Regions from separate parts of the Pseudoalteromonas sp. L23 genome, predicted to be linked through region 2. Evidence: riboswitches for the same ligand, from Rfam matches in the RefSeq annotation. Region 2 holds a riboswitch; the other holds the start of a gene.
What was found. A riboswitch is a leader RNA that binds a small molecule or an ion and turns the genes downstream of it on or off. The one in region 2 is predicted to bind lysine.

Region 1 (10,564 bases), on a different contig from region 2:
TTTGCGGCTTGTGTGGGAAATCCCCAAATATTACCAAGTCCAACAGCCGCACCAGCTGCTGCTAACACAAAGCCAAGTCGGCTTTGAAATCCATCGCGCGTATGAGCCATGTCTGTAATCAATCATTATTTTTGTAGACGGCCGATTATACGTACTTCCGCTAAAAATGCGAGAGGTTCGAGCCGTGCCTCAGAAACTCGAGTTGGGCGTCTCTAGAAAGTCCATTTCTTCTTCTGTTGAATCGCGATTGAGTATTTCATTTCGATGGGGATAACGGCCAAATCTATCGATAATTTTTTTATGCGCGACTTCAAAATCATAATTGGGCAGGTCGCGAAAATAATGATCTGCGGCACGATGGATGATGCGACTTTCGCTATGCATCATAGGTAGATATAAAAACATCAATTCAGTATCGTTGAGCTGGCGGTGGTAGCCCTTTTCGATGGCGTGTTGGGTGAGGCTTAGCGCCAATGCGTCACTGGCAAACGCCTCTGGAGTGTCTCTGAATATATTGCGTGAAAACTGATCTAAGATAATGATTTCGCACAGCGCGCCAAGTGGTGTTGCTCTCCAGCTCGAAAGCTCACCTTGGTGCGCCATTTGGTGCAAAATACCGAAGCGATTTTTTATGATGCGATCAAAGTCCGCAGACTTCTTCCACCAATCTGATTCAGTGCATTCAACAAACCAGAATTCGTAGACGTCTTTATAATTCATGATGGCACTCCTAGGGAAAAACAAACTTGATGGTCAGCAGACCCTAACCGTTATAAACAAAGTGCCATCCATTACTCAATAATGCAACTTTTTTATTAGTTCCTAAAAAACAATAAATTCACTTACGCAACCTCTAGTAATTTAGCATGAATTGACTGCACGACCTGATCTGACTCCTGCTGCTCAACTAAAAAGCACAGATTGTGCTTGCTCGCACCATGGCATATCAATCGAATATTAAACTCTGACAACACATCCATCAGGTTAAGTTGGCACTTCTTCAACTGGATCTCAGAACCTATCATGGCCACCAAAGTAAGATTATTTTCAACGGTCACATGACAAAACTCGCTAAGTTCATCCAAACAAGCTTGTTCTAGCTCTGGTCGAGAAGCATTCGGCGCATTATCCAGCGTAAGCGCAACACTAATTTCCGAAGTCGTTACCAAGTCAACTGATATATTGTAATTGCTTAAAATGGTGAAGATACGAGCCAAAAAGCCGCTAGCAAGAAGCATTTCAGGGCTCTTTAACGTCAATAGTATTTGGTTTTTGCGTTGTGTCACTGCGCGAATGCCTGCTTGCGCCGTTTTCTCTTTTTCAATCCAAGTGCCACCCGCTTGCGGATCACGGCTTGAACCAACAAATACTGAAATACCTTTACGACTCGCTGGCAATATCGTTGCGGGATGTAACACCTTAGCACCAAATGTCGCCATTTCTGCCGCTTCATCAAAACTCAAACGAGGAATAGGTCTAGCCTTTACACACAAACGCGGATCGGTACTGAAAATACCAACGACATCGGTCCAAATATGCACACTTGACGCGTCAATTGCCTCTGCTAACAATGCAGCACTATAGTCAGAACCGCCACGACCAAGCGTAGTCGTCTGGCCGTATTGGTCACTACCAATAAACCCTTGCGTCACCTGCACTGTGTCGCCAAGTAGCGCGACCAAATTGGTTTGCGCAGCTTCACGCGTAGCTGCAATATTCGGATTCGCTTTACCAAATTGATTATCTGTTTTAAGCACTTTACGCACATCAAAGCGCGACGCCTGAACCTGGTTATTACGTAGTATTTGGGTAAACAAATAAGAAGAAAAACGTTCGCCAAAGCTCAACATTTCATCGCATTGCTGTCTGCTAAGTGCAGGTAAACTCGCAAGGCTTTCAAATTCACTGAAAGTTTGCTTGTAACCCTCAGCAAGATCAGCATCCAAAGACACTTGGTCGATAATCGCTTGCTGTATGTTTTCAACCGCTGCAACAACCGCTTTGCGCCCGGCCTCATCTTCCTTTTGTTGGGTTAGCGTTACAAGGTGATTGGTTACGCCAGCACACGCACTCACAACGACCACTCGAACATTTGGGTTGTCACGAACAATGTGAGCACAACGAGACATAGCCTCAAAGTCAGCGACACTGGTACCGCCAAATTTGGCTACAACATACTGCGAATTCATTTTCTCTCCTCTCGACTGTTGGCACAGTCAAATTTTATAAGGAGAACTCGGCATGGGATTTCTAAAAAGACGAACGCTTGAAATGACCTTTGCCAGAAGCTCTCCACCAATACGGTGACAGTTCCGAGGATTCAGCCTCGTAAACCGAAGAATCGTTGCGACGAGCAACTTTTCTCCTCGGCGAATACTTCCCTCACTAGTGGTCATTGGTCTCGTCACCTCACACTAACTACCTAAGCATCGCGCCTCTTCTGTTTATTTTGCCTTTGTTAATCTGAATAAAAGCAAAATAAAAGCCCGCAATAAATGCGGGCGATGTGAGAAAATTATCTTTTAGCCGTCTAGGTGTCAAGTTATTTATGAAAAACTTATCCCAAAGCGCTAAAAAATTAAATCCATTGGTCTTAAATAAGCTGACCCGCGAAATACGCGCCACTATATCCAATGGTATATGCGATAAGCAGGTAGATACTCATTTTAAGATAGCTTGAGAAGGTTAACGCTTTAACCTTACTCATTGCAATGATCCCCGCTGCAGAACCAATGATAAGCATAGAGCCACCAACCCCAGTCGCATAAGTAAAGGTTAGCCATTGCGCTGGAGTCATCGTAATATCTGCTTTTAATAACGCCGCCGTCAATGGCACGTTATCTACCGCCGCACTCATTAAACCGACCAAGTAGTTTGCGTATTCCGGTGCAAGATGCAGATATAAATCGGTAAACTTAGACAGTACACCGACCTCTTTCAACGCGCCAACTAATAACAGCACACCCACAAAGAACAACAAGGTGTCGTATTCAATTTCACGGATATAGTCGATGATTTTCTTATTAACGTCTTTCTTGCGCATCAAGAATTGCGCCATTAAGAACATCAAAGACAAGCCAAATAAGAAAGTTAGCATCGGCGGTACATGGTATTGCACGCTTAAGAATAACGTAGCAAAAATGGTTGATAAGAAGATGAGCGCAATGGTGATATCGGTCTTTTCAATTCTGCGTAATTCTACCTTTTCAAAGGTAATTTTTTCATTCATACCAATAGAAAGCATGGCTGCTAACACAAATACACTCAACATCGACGGAATGATCAGCAATAAAAGGTCTGGGATCGTGACTTTATCGGCCAAAAATATCATCAAGGTGGTTACATCACCGGTGATCAATGATACCCCACCGGAGTTAACACTGAAGATAATTAACGTCGCATATTTTATTAACTTTTTCGGGTCAAGTTTCAAAGACATGACCACAGCTAATGAAATAAGCGTCGCAGTAATATTATCCGAGATGGATGAAAATATGAATGCAAAAGCACCGACCAAAAACATTAGCTTGCGTTCGCTAATATGGGTTGGCATGATCCGGTGAACAATATTTTGGATAAACCCTTTTGAGTTCAAGTAGGCGACAAACGTCATGGCAGCCATTAAAAACAGCCAAAGCGTCGCGATTTCCAAAATGTTATGGTCTAGCTCAATTTGTACAATTTCTGGGCTTTGACCATGAATTGGAGAGATAAAGGCGATAATCCAACATAAAGTACCAAAAAAAAGCGTTGTTTTGGCCTTGTTTACGTGAATAATATCTTCTATAACGATGAGTATAAAAGCGATGGCGATCAGGGTTAGAATAATGGGCGTGACCATAATGCGTAAACAACCTGTAATTAAATGTAACAAGGGGTGGGTTCGATTTCGGGGCGGATTCTAGCACCATCGCAGGCCCCATGCCACGTACAATAAACATTTTGTGACAAATTGATGAAGTGGTGATGAAACTTCTCTACTACACACTGGAAAGTTATGATCCCAGCAAAAAAATTATTAAATACGATAAATGAACACTGGAGCGTACTCGAGCTACTTTTTAAACGATTTAAGCTCGCAGATTTCAGTCTAAAAGATGTACAAAACATCCTAAAGCAGAAAAATCCTAGCTGGTCGAGTGAACGGATATATAAAGAAACCAATCGATTACTCCAACAAGAAATTATTATTCCTTTAGCTAAATCTTCACAGTTAGAAATCAACCGTGCAATCGCTGACTTCGCCAGCTTTCTCTTACAAGAAGAAAGCCTCGGTTTAGCGGAAGAGATCACGGTGCTGGTAAAAGACTTAGAAAGATTAGGTAATCGCATCGCACAAGCCGGTGAAGAGGCTGACTACTCTGAGCTACGCCGCTTTAGCCGCATTATGGACGAACGCGTTCGTAAAATTGTTAAGCTGTTCGAGCATAACGAAAGCGCTATCATGAACTTGGTTGAACAAGCAAAGTCTGACACCTCAACGCTGTCTCTTGGCATGAGGTATAAAGCCGTATTAGAAGCGTTTGACGAATATATCGAACCTATGTTGGAAATGGTCGATATTCATGGCCCTTTCCAACGCTGCTTCGATCAGATAGAGCTTCAGGTCAGTGAGCAAATTGACGAGATTGAACAATTAGGCCGTGGTGCTGCAGACAAACGCATGCTGGAGCAGCTCAGAACACGCATTTTAGATATGCACCTCATTGGTAGAGAAAGTTTAAGCCGCAGTGCCGATCTCCTCATGCCGTTACGTGAAGAGCTACGCCGCAATACACTCATTACGCGGCAAGCCTCTAAAGTCCTTGGACAAATTAGAAAGCGCGGTGTTGACCGTTTACTCTCACCAGTTCAACCAGAATTTGTGTCAGACATTCAACGTTTTAACCTTGGGCAAAAGCGTCACATGGTCGCATATATGGCAAGTCTAGTTGAATTTGAGCATGAAGAATATCAGCTGCCCGATCACGACGATGTGCCAGCTTATCAAAGCCCTAACATTCCAGATTACAACTCGGTAAAAACGAGATTTCAACAAACCGGTAAAAAGCGCCAGGCACTATTGGGCTTTTTAAGCGATAGCTACCCTGATCTTGAAGCAGACGAAATGCTGTTCCTTTATCAAAAACTGATCAACGAATCTGACTTGGCACTTAGCCAAGAGCAACAAAAGAGTAAGATCACTATCGCATCGCATACCTTCTCTTTATATCCATTTAGTGCCAAAGCAAAACAAGATTAGCATTATGACGACAATTAACTTAGACATGCTCAATGAACTCCAAGCCATTAATAAAAAACTGGTGAGCGGGTATCATATCAGTGAGCAAGACACAACCCTTTGGCAAGAGTTAGATCAGCAAATTGATAGCTATCAAGCGCTATTTTCAGCCTTAGGCCATGATTTACAGCACGATGCCCGTGGTTTTTATTATTTGGCAAGCGATGAAAGCACGCCAAATATGGGGAAAATTTCCCGTGCGATTGCCCTAACCATTTATATTTTGATTGAGCACTATGCCAACCAAGGTAAAGATCCGCTTCGCGTACTATTTGATGAAAGCTGCGATTTAGAGCTAATGCAAACCATAGTACAGCTCAATAAGCATCTTTTTGACCAGTTGGAGATTTTTTCGGGCTCAGATCTCAGAAAAGACGTGTTTTTACGTATGGTGAGATTGGGTCTAGCCCGTGAGGTTGAGCAAGGCTTTATGCTACTTGCACCGATTTATCGCTACATTGACGCGCTAATGGAAGTAAACGAAGAACAATATGATATTGAGGACGAGCTATGAGCGAGCAGTTGTACGGCCTAAGTAAACTCGCATTATTAAATACCGCCGGATACGCTAAGTGTGTCATTCCTCTGGATAAAAGTGCGTCTATCTGCGCCCCGAATAACACCGGTAAAAGCTCGGTGATCAATGCGCTACAGTTTCCACTTATCAACGATTTAAGACTGACTGAATGGGATGGCCACGATTTAGAAGAAACGCGTAAGTTCTACTTCTCTTCTGATCAATCCTATATTTTGCTTGAAGCCAACCTCCCCCACGGCGATGTGGTCATTGGTGTTGCGGGACTGGGTAAAATCGCCGGTTACGCGCATCAGTTTTTTTGCTATCAAGGCAAACTGAATCTTGATGATTACACCCAGGGTAAAAGTATCATCAAGTACACCAAGCTATTTAATCACTTACAGGAAAAACAACTTAAGCCTGTAGAGCTAAAAGCACAAGAACTTAATGCCCTGCTCACAGGTGGCGCTACACCATTTGATGGCGATATCAACCTGAAGATGATCCCACTGAATAATGTCCAAGATGCGCCTGTATATAAAGAAATATTCCGTCGTATTTTGAATCTGCACAAACTCGGTGCACAAGACGTAAAGCGCTTTATGCTCAAGGTGTTCGAACGCCATATGTCGAACTCGAAAGTCGATTTTTATGAAGTCTGGCGTCGCGCTTTTGATAAGGTTAACCGTGCGCGTCGTGAACTAAATGCGCTGGAGTCAATGCAAGAGCCAATTTCAGCCCTTGAGAAAATGCTTGAAAATGAGGCGGTATTAAAAGGTAAACTGGCGGCTTACGCACCGAAACTCGATTTAGCTTTGGTTGAATATGATAACTATCACAACGAGCAAATTGCAGAGCTGGCAACACAGCTAGAAGACATAGAAGCTGAAAAGCGCGAATTTGAGTCTAAGCAGCAGCTGTACGTCCAACAGTCTCGAGATATCGAGCGTAAACAAACCCAAATAGAACAATGGTTTACTGATTTCCACGCGTTAAAACGTGAATTTGAACTAACGAATCATGCAACGCTTAAAACCAATTTAACTCTGTTGAAAAAGGAATATGAGCAGCTTTCCTTCTCTATTAATAGTGCACAGGGGCAAAGTCTCCATACCCTTGATTTCCGCATCAACGAAACGCAAAAGCAGATTAAGAGTTTAAAACTGCAACTCAAGAACCTTGAGTTCAACCTGTTTACTCGTATGCGTGAAGATCTTTCTTTAAAAGAAGTGGAAGAGATCTCACGGATCTTGAATCCGGATTTGTTATCGTTTTCAACCACCTCTCAAGGTGAAATTGATATCACCGACGAAGATGCCTTTGGCGCATTTTTGGAGTCGCTATCTAAGTCAGTTCAAGGTGGTGAGCTTAAAGTACCTGGTGCTAACGTTAAGTTGAAAAAACTGAGTCCAGTACAAATGCAAAGCGGTGAGAACAAAGCCCAACTGCAAGCACAGCTGGAGTCACTACAACAGTCGCTTAACGACTTAAAGCAGCAGCGTGAAGTCGCCGCAAACGTCGCTGAAAAACAAAAAGAACGTGATGCTCTATATGATGAACTAATGGCTACCGAAGCGGCCATGAAACGCTTTGAGCAATATCAAACCATGTTGCAATCCGTCGATGCTCAGCAAGCACTAAAAGAGCAGCTAGAGATGGAACGTGAGCAAGTTGATGAATATTTACATGATATTCAGCGTAATGCCGGTTCGATTTCAGATCGCCGCTCTATCATTAAAAGCAAGCAAGACTTATTGGTACGCCAAGCCGACCGCTTAAAACAAGTAAAGTCAGAACGTATCGATCACACACTAGACCTATACTCGGGTAAACTGGCACCGTACGAAATCGAAATTAATCTTGATTTTGATAACCTGTCTGAAGTGACCCACCAGTTTAATAAAGACTGTAATGAGCTTAGAAACTTAGACGTTAATGTGCGTAATACCTACTTGCATATCTACAATGCTGGGATCACTAAGTTTGAAAACGAGTCAGACGTTACTATTAAGTATCAAAAGCTGATCAGCGCGTATCACAATCTCTATAACGAACGAGATGCCGTCGATAAACAAGCACGAGTGGCGCTCACTGAAGTGGCCGCAACCATTAAAGGACTGCGTCAAGACTTAGACCGCTTACGCCGAGAGATGAACAGCTTTAACAAAGGCATAAGCCAGCATCGGATCTCTAACTTGCAAGCGTTTAAGATTAATGTGATCCCTCGTAAAATGCTTATCGATAGCATAGACACCATTATCAGCACTTCAGATTTATACGAAAAAGGCGAAAGCTTAGACTTACTGAGCGAGCAGCCTAGCTCAGAAAAGTCCGTTAATGAGGCGAAAGATCACATCATCAAACTTGCAAGTGATAAAGCGGGATTGACGTTAACCGACCTCTTTGACATTCGCTTTGAAGTGGTCAACCGCGCGGGTGACATTGAACACTTCGATAAAATTGACTCGGCCGGCTCAAACGGTACACGGATCACCATCAAGCTTTTATGTGGCATGCTATTTATTCGCTATCTGTTATCTGATCAAGAACAAGCGATGTATCGTATCCCAATTTATATCGATGAAGCTGCGGATATCGACCCACAAAACCAAAAGGCCATTATCGAAACCGCACTAAGCTTTGGGTTTGTGCCAATTTTTGCATCGGTGAAACCACAGATCAGCTGTGACTACTTGGTGCCAATCCGCAGTGTTGCACAAGGTAGCCAAAACTGGGTGGATGAAAAAGACTGGATAGAAGTGGAACATTAATCCCAAGTTAATGTCTTAGATACAATTATTAAAGGGTGCTTGTCTCTACCATTTAACGCCTTAACACGTTAAGGTAGAGCAAATATCCGACTAAGGAGTAAAGACACATGTTTAAGAATATTGTTATCGCCACTTTGGTGCTGATGTTAGCGGCCTGCGCCAAAACCCCTGATTGGGATTATGATAAGTCTGTACAATTCGCTAACTACAAAACCTATGCTTGGTCACCTGAAGCGGACCTAAAAAATAATGGTCGTGAATACCAAGTCAATGACTTAATGGAAAAGCGGATCCGCAGTGCAATTCAAAACGAAATGAGCAAACAAGGTTTCACCCTCACCGATCCGCAATCGGCTGACTTACTGGTTAACTATCACGCATCAGTTGATACAAAAATTGAATCAGACTCACTTCACACCACGTATGGCGCGCGTTGGAATTACTGGGGTATTGGCTGGCAAACACAGACCACAACACGTGAATATGAAGTGGGCACGCTAGTACTCGATATGATAGACAAAGCGTCTAACCAGCTAGTTTGGCGTGGAGCAAAAGAAGGTCGCTTACGTAGCAATCAATCACCGGATCAAAGAACAGAGTCAATAAACAAAACCATCTCAGAACTATTGGCTAACTTCCCTCCCAAAGCACAGCATTAAGTTTTATAAGTGGAGTATGTATTACTCCACTTCTACATCTACATCTACATCTACATCTACATCTACATCTTCCAAAAATCTATCACCATAATGCAAACTCTAAAAATAGCCAAACAGCCCACCAACAAACCCATAAAATTAACATAAATTCAACACAACTTCATTCTCAGCGTAAGCTTCGCCATGCCCCAAGCTAGGCTCATCAAATAAAAAACCAATAAACAATTACAATCCAATGACTTACAAAAAATTAAGTTGAAGAAAATAAGTGCAAACCAACGTCACACTCTAACAAGTTAAAATAAAAAATTTGACACTGCATTATCATTTAATGTACAAATATTTCGAGGATGTGTCCTCAAGGTATAATTTAACTTTTAAGAAGGAATTAAAAATGATCGTTGAAGCACCAAAAGAAAAAATTTCTGTTGCAGAAAAACTAGATGCGTTAAAAGCTAGCTTTTCAGATCAAACACTAAATATTGCAAACGTTGACCAATCTCGTGTTGATAGCATTGCGATTGCTCCACCAATTACCGCTTGGAACTGGTCTAAGTCGTTCGAGAAGTAACCACCTTTTGGTTGATTAGCTGTTAAAGATGTGCAGTGTTAACAGCTTTATTTAGGACGAATGTTATGAATATTTTAACGAGCGAATTACCCAGTTGTCTGAAGTTTGAGAACGACTCCTTTGTTGAGATATTTACGCGATGTAAATTAACATTAATGATAGATATCATTGAGAAAGAGGTATTATCAAACAAACCGCTCTCAGAATTGTTTGATAAGCTCTCTGAAAGACTGTCAACTAATGATCTGTACCAGCTTTTAAAATTACCAAGATTTTGGAATACATTGATCGCACGCCGTGGTGATGAAAAATATCAATCAACGATAGAGAGATTACTAATTACAGAACTTTCTTTCTTGGAATTTAACCCTGACTATATTATCCAAAGTGATTTCATTGATGAAACCTCAGTCACTTGGAACTTACGCGGTAATCTTGGTTATCAAGCATCCTCAGATAAACTGTTTAAAAATCAAAATGTTCATCCCGACTCAAACATTCTTCTAGACTACTTTAGTGACCTAGCAAGAGGTGTCCAAAAAGATATTCCTTGGGACGATACGGGCATTACTCCAGAGCTTATTCAATGCTCGACTCCAAAAATTTACAATGCGCTAGATTACATAAAAGCGGTTTCAGATCCGTGCTACACAATTTTAAAAGAGAACATTTGCTCAATAGCAATCCGGTTTGATAAGACAAAAAATCGCTTTAACTGTGCTTCAACTAATATTAGCAATGGCTTAATTGTCTTGATTAATCCTA
Region 2 (10,564 bases):
TCGTGCCTGCACCGCCACTACTTAAGTGATTGCTTGGATGACTGAATTTCATGTGCTGGGCCACCCACATTTGATGTTGGCCTACATCGCAGCACACTACCGCTGTATTGGGTAGCTTCTGGCTAAGTTGATTTAACAAATACGGTGCAAATACTTTTTCGCCAGGATAGTCATAACGCCATGCATGTTGACGTTGCAGTGCTTCGATGGTCTCTAGCCATTCGCTATTCGTAACCACACACTCAAGTTGTGGCAATGACTGTTTTAAGTCTGCAATAAGCGAAGCCGCTGCGGGTTTGCGTTTACCCACTTCTGCAGGGTCGATATCTAAATGGATCACCTTTGCCCCTGCAGCAAACTTTGCCAAATTCCCCGTTACACGGTCGTCAAACCGTGCCCCGATACATACCAATAAGTCGCATTGCTGAACCGCCAGATTCGCCGCCTGAGTACCGTGCATACCGAGCATTCCTAAGTCATAATCATAATCCGGCGTTACGCTGCCCAAAGCTTTTAGCGTCGATACGGCCGGCATATGGGTCTTTTCTAAAAATTGCATCAGCTGTGACTGCGCATCAGCGCTTTGCACGCCACCGCCAATGTAGGCAACAGGTCGTTTAGCGTCACATAATAATTGATTGGCTTTTGCTACTTCAGTTTGTGAAACCTTCGGCTGTTCGTCTTGTGGCGCAGCAAAAGGATGAAAAGGTACTTTAGCTAACTGGATATCTTTGGGAATATCGACCAACACCGGACCGGGTCGGCCAGACTGCGCTAAGTACATGGCTTCTTGTAATATCTCAGCCAAGTCTTCCGCTCGCTCAACCATGTAGCTGTGCTTAGTACATGACAAAGACATGCCCAGTACATCCACCTCTTGAAAGGCATCCGAACCGATAGCAGCGGTCGGCACTTGCCCAGTGATAGCCAATAGCGGAACTGAATCCATCATGGCATCAGCAAGTGCGGTGATAAGGTTCGTCGCGCCGGGTCCAGAAGTGGCAAAACAAACCCCAAGCTTGCCAGTACTGCGAGCATACCCAACAGCAGCAAAACCAGCACCTTGCTCATGACGAGTCAAATAATGCTTAACTGGCGCGCCATACAAAGCGTCATAAATGGGCATGATGGCACCACCTGGGTAACCAAATACGTGTTTAACGCCTTGCTCTTCTAGCACCTTGATAACAAGTTGTGCGCCGGTTGTTGAATTGCTCATGATCTGCTCTCAGTTGCCTTTTTTATGCCCTAAAACGAAAACGCCCCCCGAACCTTTTGGTGCGGGGGGCGTTTATGCTGATACTTTTCTTACAGCACTAACTAGCCCCCGCGGTAATAATAATCACCACGTTGATAATCACGACTAGTAGAGTTGCTGTTAGTAACATTGCTTGAATTCCGTAAATTTAAACTTGGCAATCATTCAGTGTAAGCACTGTGCTGCCTCTTTTTCTATTAATACCGCGCCTTGCACACTGAAGTCAACACAAAAAACTATGCTATTTAAAATTAAAAACCCGAGTTTAACGCATAAAAAAACCAAAAAACCACAAACTAAAGAATTAAAACAACCACACATTTTAAAATGCGAATTTTCTATTGGTTCAGTTTCGATATAACGAAAAATTTACTTTCCCGATTTGCCCATATGAAATTTTTTCTACCGCCCAAGCGTACTTCATTTTTTAGTGACATTCACATTTCGATATCGCAGACTGACTTTTTAAAACCAACAGGGATCATTACTATGGTTAAAGTATTTTCACCATTGTTATTTATTTATCTTTGCTTAAGCCTTTTCAGTAATCTCGCCAACGCAGAAGTTGGCCTGTGGAAAGTAGAAAAGGACAACAAAACGTCGTACTTATTTGGTACCGTCCACGTCGGTGACGAACAAATGCATGGTTTACCAGCCAAGGTAAAAAGCGCCATTGCGAGTAGTGATAGAGTCATGGTTGAAGTGAACTTAGAGGCGCTTTCTCCATTTGCGATCCAACAGCGCTCCATGCCATTTATGCTGTTAAAAAACAACCAAACACTAAAAGATCAGCTCTCTGCAGAAGTCTATCAGAAGCTACAAGACTACTTTTCCAAAAAGCAGATAGATATCGCCTTATTTGAACGCTATGCGCCATGGGCCGTGATGATAACTATGCTACAACTGGAATATCAAAAGCTTGGATTTACCGATACCAATGGCATCGATAAACAAGTAATTGCCTACGCAAACGAAAAGAAGATCCCAATTGGTGAATTTGAAACCTTAGAATATCAGCTTGAAATGTTCAGTCACCTGAGTATTCATAGTGACGCTATGCTCAAGGAAACATTTGCACAGATGTCTGATTTGAACACCTACTTCTTGGATTTAGTTTCCGCATGGCGAAGCGGCGATTTAGAGAAGTTATCACATTACTATCAGGTAAGTTTTTCGGATGATAAATATGGCAAATTAGCCGAGCAATTGATGATCATTGAACGCAATAATAACTGGGTGAAAATGCTTAAAAAGCAGCTCCCCAATGAATCAACGTTTATTGCCGTTGGTGCATTACATCTTGTTGAAAAATATGGTCTTGTTGAGCAGCTTAAAAACAATGGTTATTCAGTCACCCGACTATAACACTCAGCGCTATCTTGCCAAGAGGTAAGCAGTTTACTTTGTAGGCGTGTTAAACAGATACTTCCATTAACACGCCCTAAAAAAATAAAAATCTTTTTAAACCTTTTCATTTTTATGTGCGACTTACCTTTCAAACACTCTCGTTGAAGGTAAAAAATAATGAAAAAGGTAGCGTTAGTTTTAGCATTAAGTGCAGCGGCAATGACTGCACAAGCAGAAGATTCAAAAACCATTACAGCATCATTCCCAAGCAATAGCCTAGCCGAGTTAGAAGTGGATATTGCCGTAGGTAAAATCGACCTACAAACTTACAACGGCGACACCATAGAGGTCGAAATTTTGGTTGAACCGAAAGAGTCAGACAGTTGGTTTGGTAAACCAGATGTGAGTGAGGCCACCCTAAACAGCAACACATCAGGGGATAAATTATCACTTGAGATCAATTCGGATGATTATGAACTATCTTGGCAAGTTAAGGTGCCTGTTAATTTGGCTTTAGATGTTGAGGTTGGTGTTGGCAAAATTGATATTCAAGATCTTAATAACTCTGCTGATTTAGAGGTAGGCGTAGGAAAAATTAAAATTGAGACTACCACCACCGATTTCAAAAAAGTGTCTTTAGATTCAGGTGTTGGTAAAACGGCAATGTCAGGTTTTGGCAACGTAGAAACTTCCGAAAAGAGTATGGTTGGCTCGACAACAGACTATCGTGGTCAAGGCCAGTATTCCATCGATGCAGAAGTCGGAGTTGGAAATATTCGTTTAAGACGAGACTAAGTCTCCACACTTATTCAGTAATAGCGCCACTTTGCTATGCAGCACATCCGGTTGCAACGGCTTATACAAATGAGCCGTTGCGCCAAGTGCGTAGACCTTATCCAGATCCTCCGCATTGGTATTTGCGGTCACGACCAAAATAGGCACAGCTGGATCTAGCTTTCTCAAACGCTCAGTGGCTTCAAAGCCATCCATCACAGGCATATTCAAATCCATTAGCACGATATCAAACTTACCCACCTCATATACTTCAAGGGCACCTTCACCATGTTCGACATGCGTTACCAATTTTGCTATGGGCTGAAGCATTTTTTCAATCACGCGTGCATTTAGTAAATTATCTTCCACCAGTAAAATGCGAGCCGACACCTGCTCCATTGTATGAGCCGACACCTGCTCCATTGTATGAGCCGGTACCTGTTGATTGTCAATTTCAATAGGGACTCTCAGGATTGCTCTTGTACCGATTGGCTCCCTTGCACTAAAATCTAATCGTCCTCCAAGCGCTGAGGTGAGTAATTGGCAACGCTTCAGCCCTAACTGCGTGCCTTGAAAATGCTCGCTATGCACAGCTTCTCGTAACTGCTGATAGTCGAACCCGGGCCCAGTATCTTCAACGACAAATTCTAAATATGGTGTATCTTCATCTATAACTAAATCCGCAAATACTTGAATGCTGCCACGCTCAGTAAATTTAATTGCATTATTAACCAATTCACTGATCAACCAACCAACACGCTTACAATCACAATAACAAGTCACATCTAACTCATTACTCAATGCCAAATTAAAAGCGAGAGATTTCTTGTGTGCGGTTAGTTGAAAGGCGATACAAGCTGACTTTATTACTTCTCGCAATGCGACTTGATGACGCTCAATAACCACTTCTTGCTCGGAAAGGTTATTAAAGTCTTGAACCGAATAGAGTAATACATCCAATTGATTTGCTGCGCTTTTCACATGCTGTAATTGCTGCGTGTCTTTGCTCCTCAGATATTCATCTAAATACCCCTGAATGGCCTGCAATGGTGTTCTTAGCTCGTGACTAACGCGTGCTAAAAATCGTGATTTTGAGTGTAATGCATCGTCAGCAAGCTTTCTTGCCGCCTCTAATTTATCGAGTGCTTCAGCAATTTCTCGCGCCATTGGGCGAAATACAAGTTTCGCTTCTATAAACAGTAGCAACAGTCCAAGTAGCCAGATTAACAATTCTATTTTCCTCACCATCTCTGTTTTACTTCGCGCATGCTGCTCGAATAGTGAAACGGCATCATTCAGGTTTGGGAGTATATGCTGAGACGCAGTAAAGATTTGCTCCATTAATTGAGGAGTGGATTGCTGTAACCGAGACCTTGATAAAGTGACAAAAGTAGTACTTTGCAAATCCAACTGCACCGGCCCTTGGTAGTAAAGCGCTGTAAGCGCCTCATTCAGATAAATAGCCTCTCCACTACTTTCTGTTTTAGTTAAAAACTCATGATTACTTTCAAACTTATCAATGGCTTGACGTAGCGCTTCACTATCTCGTTGATTGTCTTGCGCACTATATAGCGCGATACGTTGGGACAACATCCGCTGCATACCCGCAATATTAATTACGTGTGCATCTAGGCTCTGCTGATACAGCAAGTACTGCATAATCCCCATCGCCATCGACAGCAATATAGCCATAGCTAGTAACGCCCCGATATAGCGATTTTTAACTTTACTTATTAACGACATATTTTTGTTTTTCATCTCATAGCATTGTCTCAGCGGCAATGTTAAGTGTAGTTAACAATCGTATTATTTACAGTCTGATGCTTGACACCTAGACGGCCAAAATGTTTCAATGCGCGTTCACCCTATTTAGATAGTTTGATGCCACGGCGTCAAATTGAGGGCTGGAAGAGGTGCGTTATTCAGGTAACTAAGTGAAGGAGAGCAAACTCCGTTGCAGCTTAGTGAGGGGAATATACGCCGAGAAATTGAGTTATTGTTTGCTAATACTCATTTCGGGCGACTGGGCTGAATCCCAGCGACTGTCACCAACATACTTGGTGGAGAGCTTCTGGTCTTAGAAAAATAAGGCCATTGGCTGCCTTATCCTTTTTAAGTCCATTGCTCTTCGAATTTTAACAGTTCGAAGTTTGGACACCCTCCTAACTCCGAACATGATTTAAGTTCGGTAGAGATGAAATCACAATTCAACTTATCTGACTATCCGTTGTGGACGGCCTTAGTAACGCCTTTTGATGCTGAAAATCAGGTTGATTTTAACGCATTAACGACGCTTGTACGCGATCAAGAGCAAGCTCGTAACGGTATTCTTTTACTAGGCAGTACCGGCGAAGGCCTTGCGCTTACCCAACAAGAACAGCAACAAATCGTTGAGTTTGTTTGCCAGCTCGCCCCGAGCGTACCGCTCATGGTTGCCGTTGGCGGCAGTAATCTTGAGCAGCAAACACAATGGGTGCGCTTTTGTAATACACAACCCATTCATGCGCTCTTACTGGGCTCACCAATCTACGCAAAGCCCGGCAAAGTTGGTCTGGCACATTGGTTTAGTACACTACTCGATGAGAGCCACAACCCTTGTATGCTCTACAATGTACCTGGTCGCAGTGCTGTTGCTATCGCCCCTGAACTACTCGGCGAACTAGCTTGCCACCCTAATCTGTGGGCACTAAAAGAAGCCAGTGGTGATATTGCCACCTTTGAAGCATTTCGTCAGGCAGCACCAGATGTCGCCATCTATAGCGGCGACGATGGCTTAATGCCCTACTTTGCACAAGCAGGTGCAACGGGTCTGGTGTCTGTTGCAGCAAACGCATGGCCACAGCAAACCGCAGAATTTGTAAGGCGCTCGTTAAGCGGCACCTCTCCTAATTTATTTACCACTTGGTCAGAAGCTGCAAATAGCTTATTTGCAGTGGCAAATCCCATACCAGTCAAAGTGTTAATGCACTTGCAAGGGAAGCTCACAAGTCCAAACTTGCGCCCGCCACTGACACATTTGGAACTCACCCATACCGATGCGATCACTCGCGCGAACGAAACGATTTTATCTTGGAATTAAGGCAGTAAACATGAGCTGGTTAACCCTACTAAACGATTTAGAAAATGGCACAGTACGTGCGGCAACACAGGATGAGCAAGGCCATTGGCATGCTAACGTAGAAGTAAAACAAGGGATCCTTGAAGCATTTAGAAATGGCGTAAATACGGAGTTCCCAGGTGGATTTGTTGATAAAGACAACTTAGCACCACGCGGATTTGCTGCCCAAGATGGCGTTCGTATGGTTCCTGGCGGAAGCAGTGTAAGACGTGGCGCTTACGTTGCAGCCGGCACAATCATTATGCCACCGGCTTATGTCAACATTGGTGCCTATATTGATTCAGGTACTATGGTAGATAGTCATGCGTTGGTTGGTTCTTGCGCGCAAATTGGTAAAAATGTGCACCTTAGCGCAGCTGTGCAAGTAGGTGGTGTATTAGAACCAGTTGGAGCAAGTCCTGTTGTTGTTGAAGACGATGCCTTTATTGGTGCAGGCTGTGTATTGGTTGAAGGGGTTGTTGTTAAACGCGGTGCCGTATTAGCACCGGGTGTGCGCCTTTCAGCAAGTATTCCTGTCTATGACTGCGTGAACGAGCGCTTGCTTGACAAAGGTGAAGCCATCCCTGAAAACGCGATAGTGATCCCAGGCTCTCGTCCAGCCTCAACTGAGTGGGCACGCGAGCAGGGATTAAGTATGTCATGCGCACTTATCGTAAAATACCGTGATGAACAAAGTGATGCATCACTGGCGCTGGAAGAGGTTCTACGCTAATGACTTGGTTGAGCACGTCACAGCGAACTGCAGCTGAGGCATTGATCCAGCAACAAGATACGCCATTCTTTTGCTACGATTTAGATAACCTAAGTGCACATGTTAAGCCCTTAGTTGATCAGCAAATCGTTAAGCTTTGGTATGCCGTAAAAGCGAATCCGTTATCACATATCATTCAAACCCTAGATAACGCTGGGTTTAACTTTGATGTGGCATCTAGCGGCGAGCTTGATCAGGTGTTATCTCAAGGGATCGCACCTGAACGCGTGCTCAACACAGGTCCTGCCAAATCGCTAAAGCAGATCCGTCATTTTGCCACACAAGGCGTACGTATTTTCGTGGCTGAAAGTCACAATCAAGTACGCTGGTTAAATCAAGTGGCCGAAGAGTTTGAGCTTCAATTTGAAGTTTTACTGCGGGTGCAGTTACGCTTTGATAAAGCAGAGCACAATCCACTTGGTGGCAATACGCTGACTCCTTTTGGTCTTGGCGCAGAGCAGTGGCAAGCCCTAACTTTAAGTGACTACACCTACCTAGACTTTGTCGGACTGCATATTTTCCAGTGGGGCAATATGCTCTGCAGCGATACGCTCGCTGAACTTTGGCAGGCTATGGTTGCACCTTTAGTTCAGCTCGCTGCTGATTTAGGGGTTACTCTAAAGGTGCTCGACTTAGGTGGCGGCCTTGGCATTCCCTATGATAGGCAAAGCCCTTCTCTCGATTGGCAGAAATTATTAGACACGCTCGCATTGATAAAATCCGCCACGCAAGTGCAAGAATTATGGATGGAGTTAGGCCGCTATGCGGTTGGCGAATGTGGTTTTTATCTCAACCCTGTGGTGGAACAAAAGCAAAACTACGGTGCACAACAACTGATTGTCGCAGGCGGTGTCAATCACCTGCTGCGTCCGGCCGTTACCGGACAAGCTTTCCCCGCTGAATTGTTACGCCAGTCTCAAGCTGAGGCCATAGACTTTCATATTCATGGCCCACTTTGCACAGCATTGGATAAATTAGGCACCCTAGCCTTACCAAGCGACAGTGCCGATGGCGATTGGCTTGTTTTCAGTCAGTGTGGCGCTTACGGCTACACCGAAAGTATGCCGTTCTTTTTATGTCATGAGCTCCCTGCAGAGTACATCATCTCAGCTGGAGAAATCAGCTGTGTCCGTGAAGCAGAGCCCGCTTCAAGTTATTTGAGGTAAACATGAATACCATTACACAACAACATATTCAGGTTGGTGAAATTGCCAATGGTCTGCCTTTGACTATTCCAGTCTATCGCATCAAAGGCGATGGCAGTGGGCCTAAGGTGTATATTCAAGCGAATATGCATGGCGCCGAGGTGCAAGGTAATGCAGTGATTTATCAACTGCTGGAACGGTTGAAGCAATTGTCATTAAAAGCGGACATCACCCTAGTGCCTTACGCAAACCCGATTGGTTGTAATCAGAAATCTGGTGAGTTTACCTTAGGGCGTTTCGATCCAATTACGGGCACGAATTGGAATCGAATGTACATCAACCATTCCGGGTTGGTTGCCGAGTTTGTGGAGCAAAACCCGACGCTATCAATAACAGAAATCGCTCAGCAATTTCGCCAACGATTAGTTGAGCGCACCCAAACACTACTTGATGGGCCCTTAGATAGGTTGACGACAGGTAAGCGCATCGCCTTGAATTTACAGCGTCTAGCTCATGAGGCTGACATTGTTTTAGACCTTCATACGGGACCAATTTCAGCAAAACACCTGTATTGTCCTGAGTATGCAAAAAACAGCGCTCGATATTTTGATATTCCACATGTGTTACTTATTCCAAGTGACTTTGATGGAGCAATGGATGAAGCCAGTTTTTGTCCATGGTGGAACTTGCAGCAAGCCTATCAGGCTATAGGCCGAGAGATCCCAGTATTAACCGAAGCGTTTACGGTTGAGCTTGGCTCTCAAGAAAAAATTGATTTAGCGGAAGCATTGAATGACGCTAATAGCATTTTGAGCTACCTGAACTATAAACAGGCCTTTCAAGATGCACACTTTATGCCGCAAGACATCACCCGTTACGTCTGTCGACTAGAAAATTATCGCGCCTTTTATGCCCCAATGGGTGGTATGGTGGAATATACGGCAAAGCTTGGAGAGCATATCAAGGCGGGTCAAACCATCGCCAAAATTCTCAGAATGGAGCGCTATTTATCAGAAACGCCCTTAAATGAGATCAAGTTAGACGAAGATGCCATCGCCATTTTGCACTTTGCCTCTGCTAGTGTGAATCAAGGTACTGAGCTTTATAAGTTTTTTACTCAAGTTGAAACGCTTTAACTTGAGTACTTTTATTGCGTGAGAGTAAGTCAAAGCAAATAAGCTCTGCTTGTTTAGCTTAACGCTTACTAAGGTATGGCGGCGATAGCCGCCACCTTTTTCTTATTCGACCGTATTTTTCTTTCTGACATTTTTGACCTTCGAGATTCATTTCCCTTTCATTATCATTGGTTAATAATGTAATCAATTGTACTTACTCTCGGCGCACACAGGATGAAACTTACACACTTATCAATACCGGCTTTGGCCTTGCTTACCTTGCCACTTTACGCTCAAGAAGCCCAACAGGAAGATGAAATCGATTTAGTCAAACAGTGCGTGCTAAACGCGGTGTTAACTGGAGAAAAAGATAAAACCATAGAGCAGGTCCGTACCGAATGTGCCGAGGCTGATGCAGATAATACCTTAAGCCAATTAGATAAACGCATGGCGCGTGAACGTGTAACGGAAAAAAACCGTAATGTATTAACACCACATAAGCGTAACTATATTTTGCCAGTTTCTTATATGACCAACGTCAACAGCAGACCATTCGACGGTCTAAAAGCCATTGACGATGAAGACGGCGAGCCAATCGACAACTTTGAAGCCAAATACCAAATCTCGTTAAAAGCGCCTATTTATAAAAATTTTTCGGATAAAGATCAGGCAATCTATTTTGCTTTTACGCTGCAATCATATTGGCAGCTGTACAACAAAGATGTGTCTTCGCCATTTCGTGAAACCAACTATGAACCAGAAATCTTTTGGATTAACTTTTTAGATGATGAAAACGTGCTGTGGGGCGATGAGATGGCCTTTGTACTTGGGATTTCCCACCAATCTAACGGTCGCAGTCAACCAAACTCCCGCTCTTGGAATCGTATCTATGCGAATTTTATCTGGGAAAACCGAGGCTTTGTATTCAGCTTTAAACCTTGGTATCGCTTACCCGAAGACGACAAAGAAGATGCCTTGGATCCACGCGGAGACGACAATCCAAATATCGATGAGTACTTAGGTCACTTCGAGTTTAGTGGGGTATATCGCCACGAA

Region 1: another riboswitch for lysine. It lies ahead of lysC (lysine-sensitive aspartokinase 3); the one in region 2 lies ahead of dapA (4-hydroxy-tetrahydrodipicolinate synthase).

What each region holds. Positions count from the first base shown of each region.
Region 1 is NZ_JAKKCW010000002.1:611,332-621,895, forward strand. It holds gene L3V43_RS06565 (sodium-dependent transporter) at 1-110, opposite strand, end outside; gene L3V43_RS06570 (DUF924 family protein) at 190-720, opposite strand; gene lysC (lysine-sensitive aspartokinase 3) at 843-2,189, opposite strand; lysine riboswitch at 2,278-2,448, opposite strand; gene nhaD (sodium:proton antiporter NhaD) at 2,594-3,841, opposite strand; gene L3V43_RS06585 (hypothetical protein) at 3,998-5,242, shown strand; gene L3V43_RS06590 (hypothetical protein) at 5,247-5,795, shown strand; gene L3V43_RS06595 (ATPase) at 5,792-8,569, shown strand; gene L3V43_RS06600 (DUF4136 domain-containing protein) at 8,677-9,228, shown strand; gene darA (darobactin family peptide antibiotic) at 9,623-9,799, shown strand; gene L3V43_RS06610 (hypothetical protein) at 9,865-10,564, shown strand, end outside.
Region 2 is NZ_JAKKCW010000014.1:32,413-42,976, reverse strand. It holds gene ilvG (acetolactate synthase 2 catalytic subunit) at 1-1,219, opposite strand, end outside; gene L3V43_RS19180 (TraB/GumN family protein) at 1,748-2,623, shown strand; gene L3V43_RS19175 (hypothetical protein) at 2,783-3,400, shown strand; gene L3V43_RS19170 (response regulator) at 3,386-5,137, opposite strand; lysine riboswitch at 5,280-5,458, shown strand; gene dapA (4-hydroxy-tetrahydrodipicolinate synthase) at 5,574-6,458, shown strand; gene L3V43_RS19160 (2,3,4,5-tetrahydropyridine-2,6-dicarboxylate N-succinyltransferase) at 6,469-7,209, shown strand; gene L3V43_RS19155 (PLP-dependent decarboxylase) at 7,209-8,414, shown strand; gene L3V43_RS19150 (M14 family metallopeptidase) at 8,417-9,529, shown strand; gene L3V43_RS19145 (phospholipase A) at 9,743-10,564, shown strand, end outside.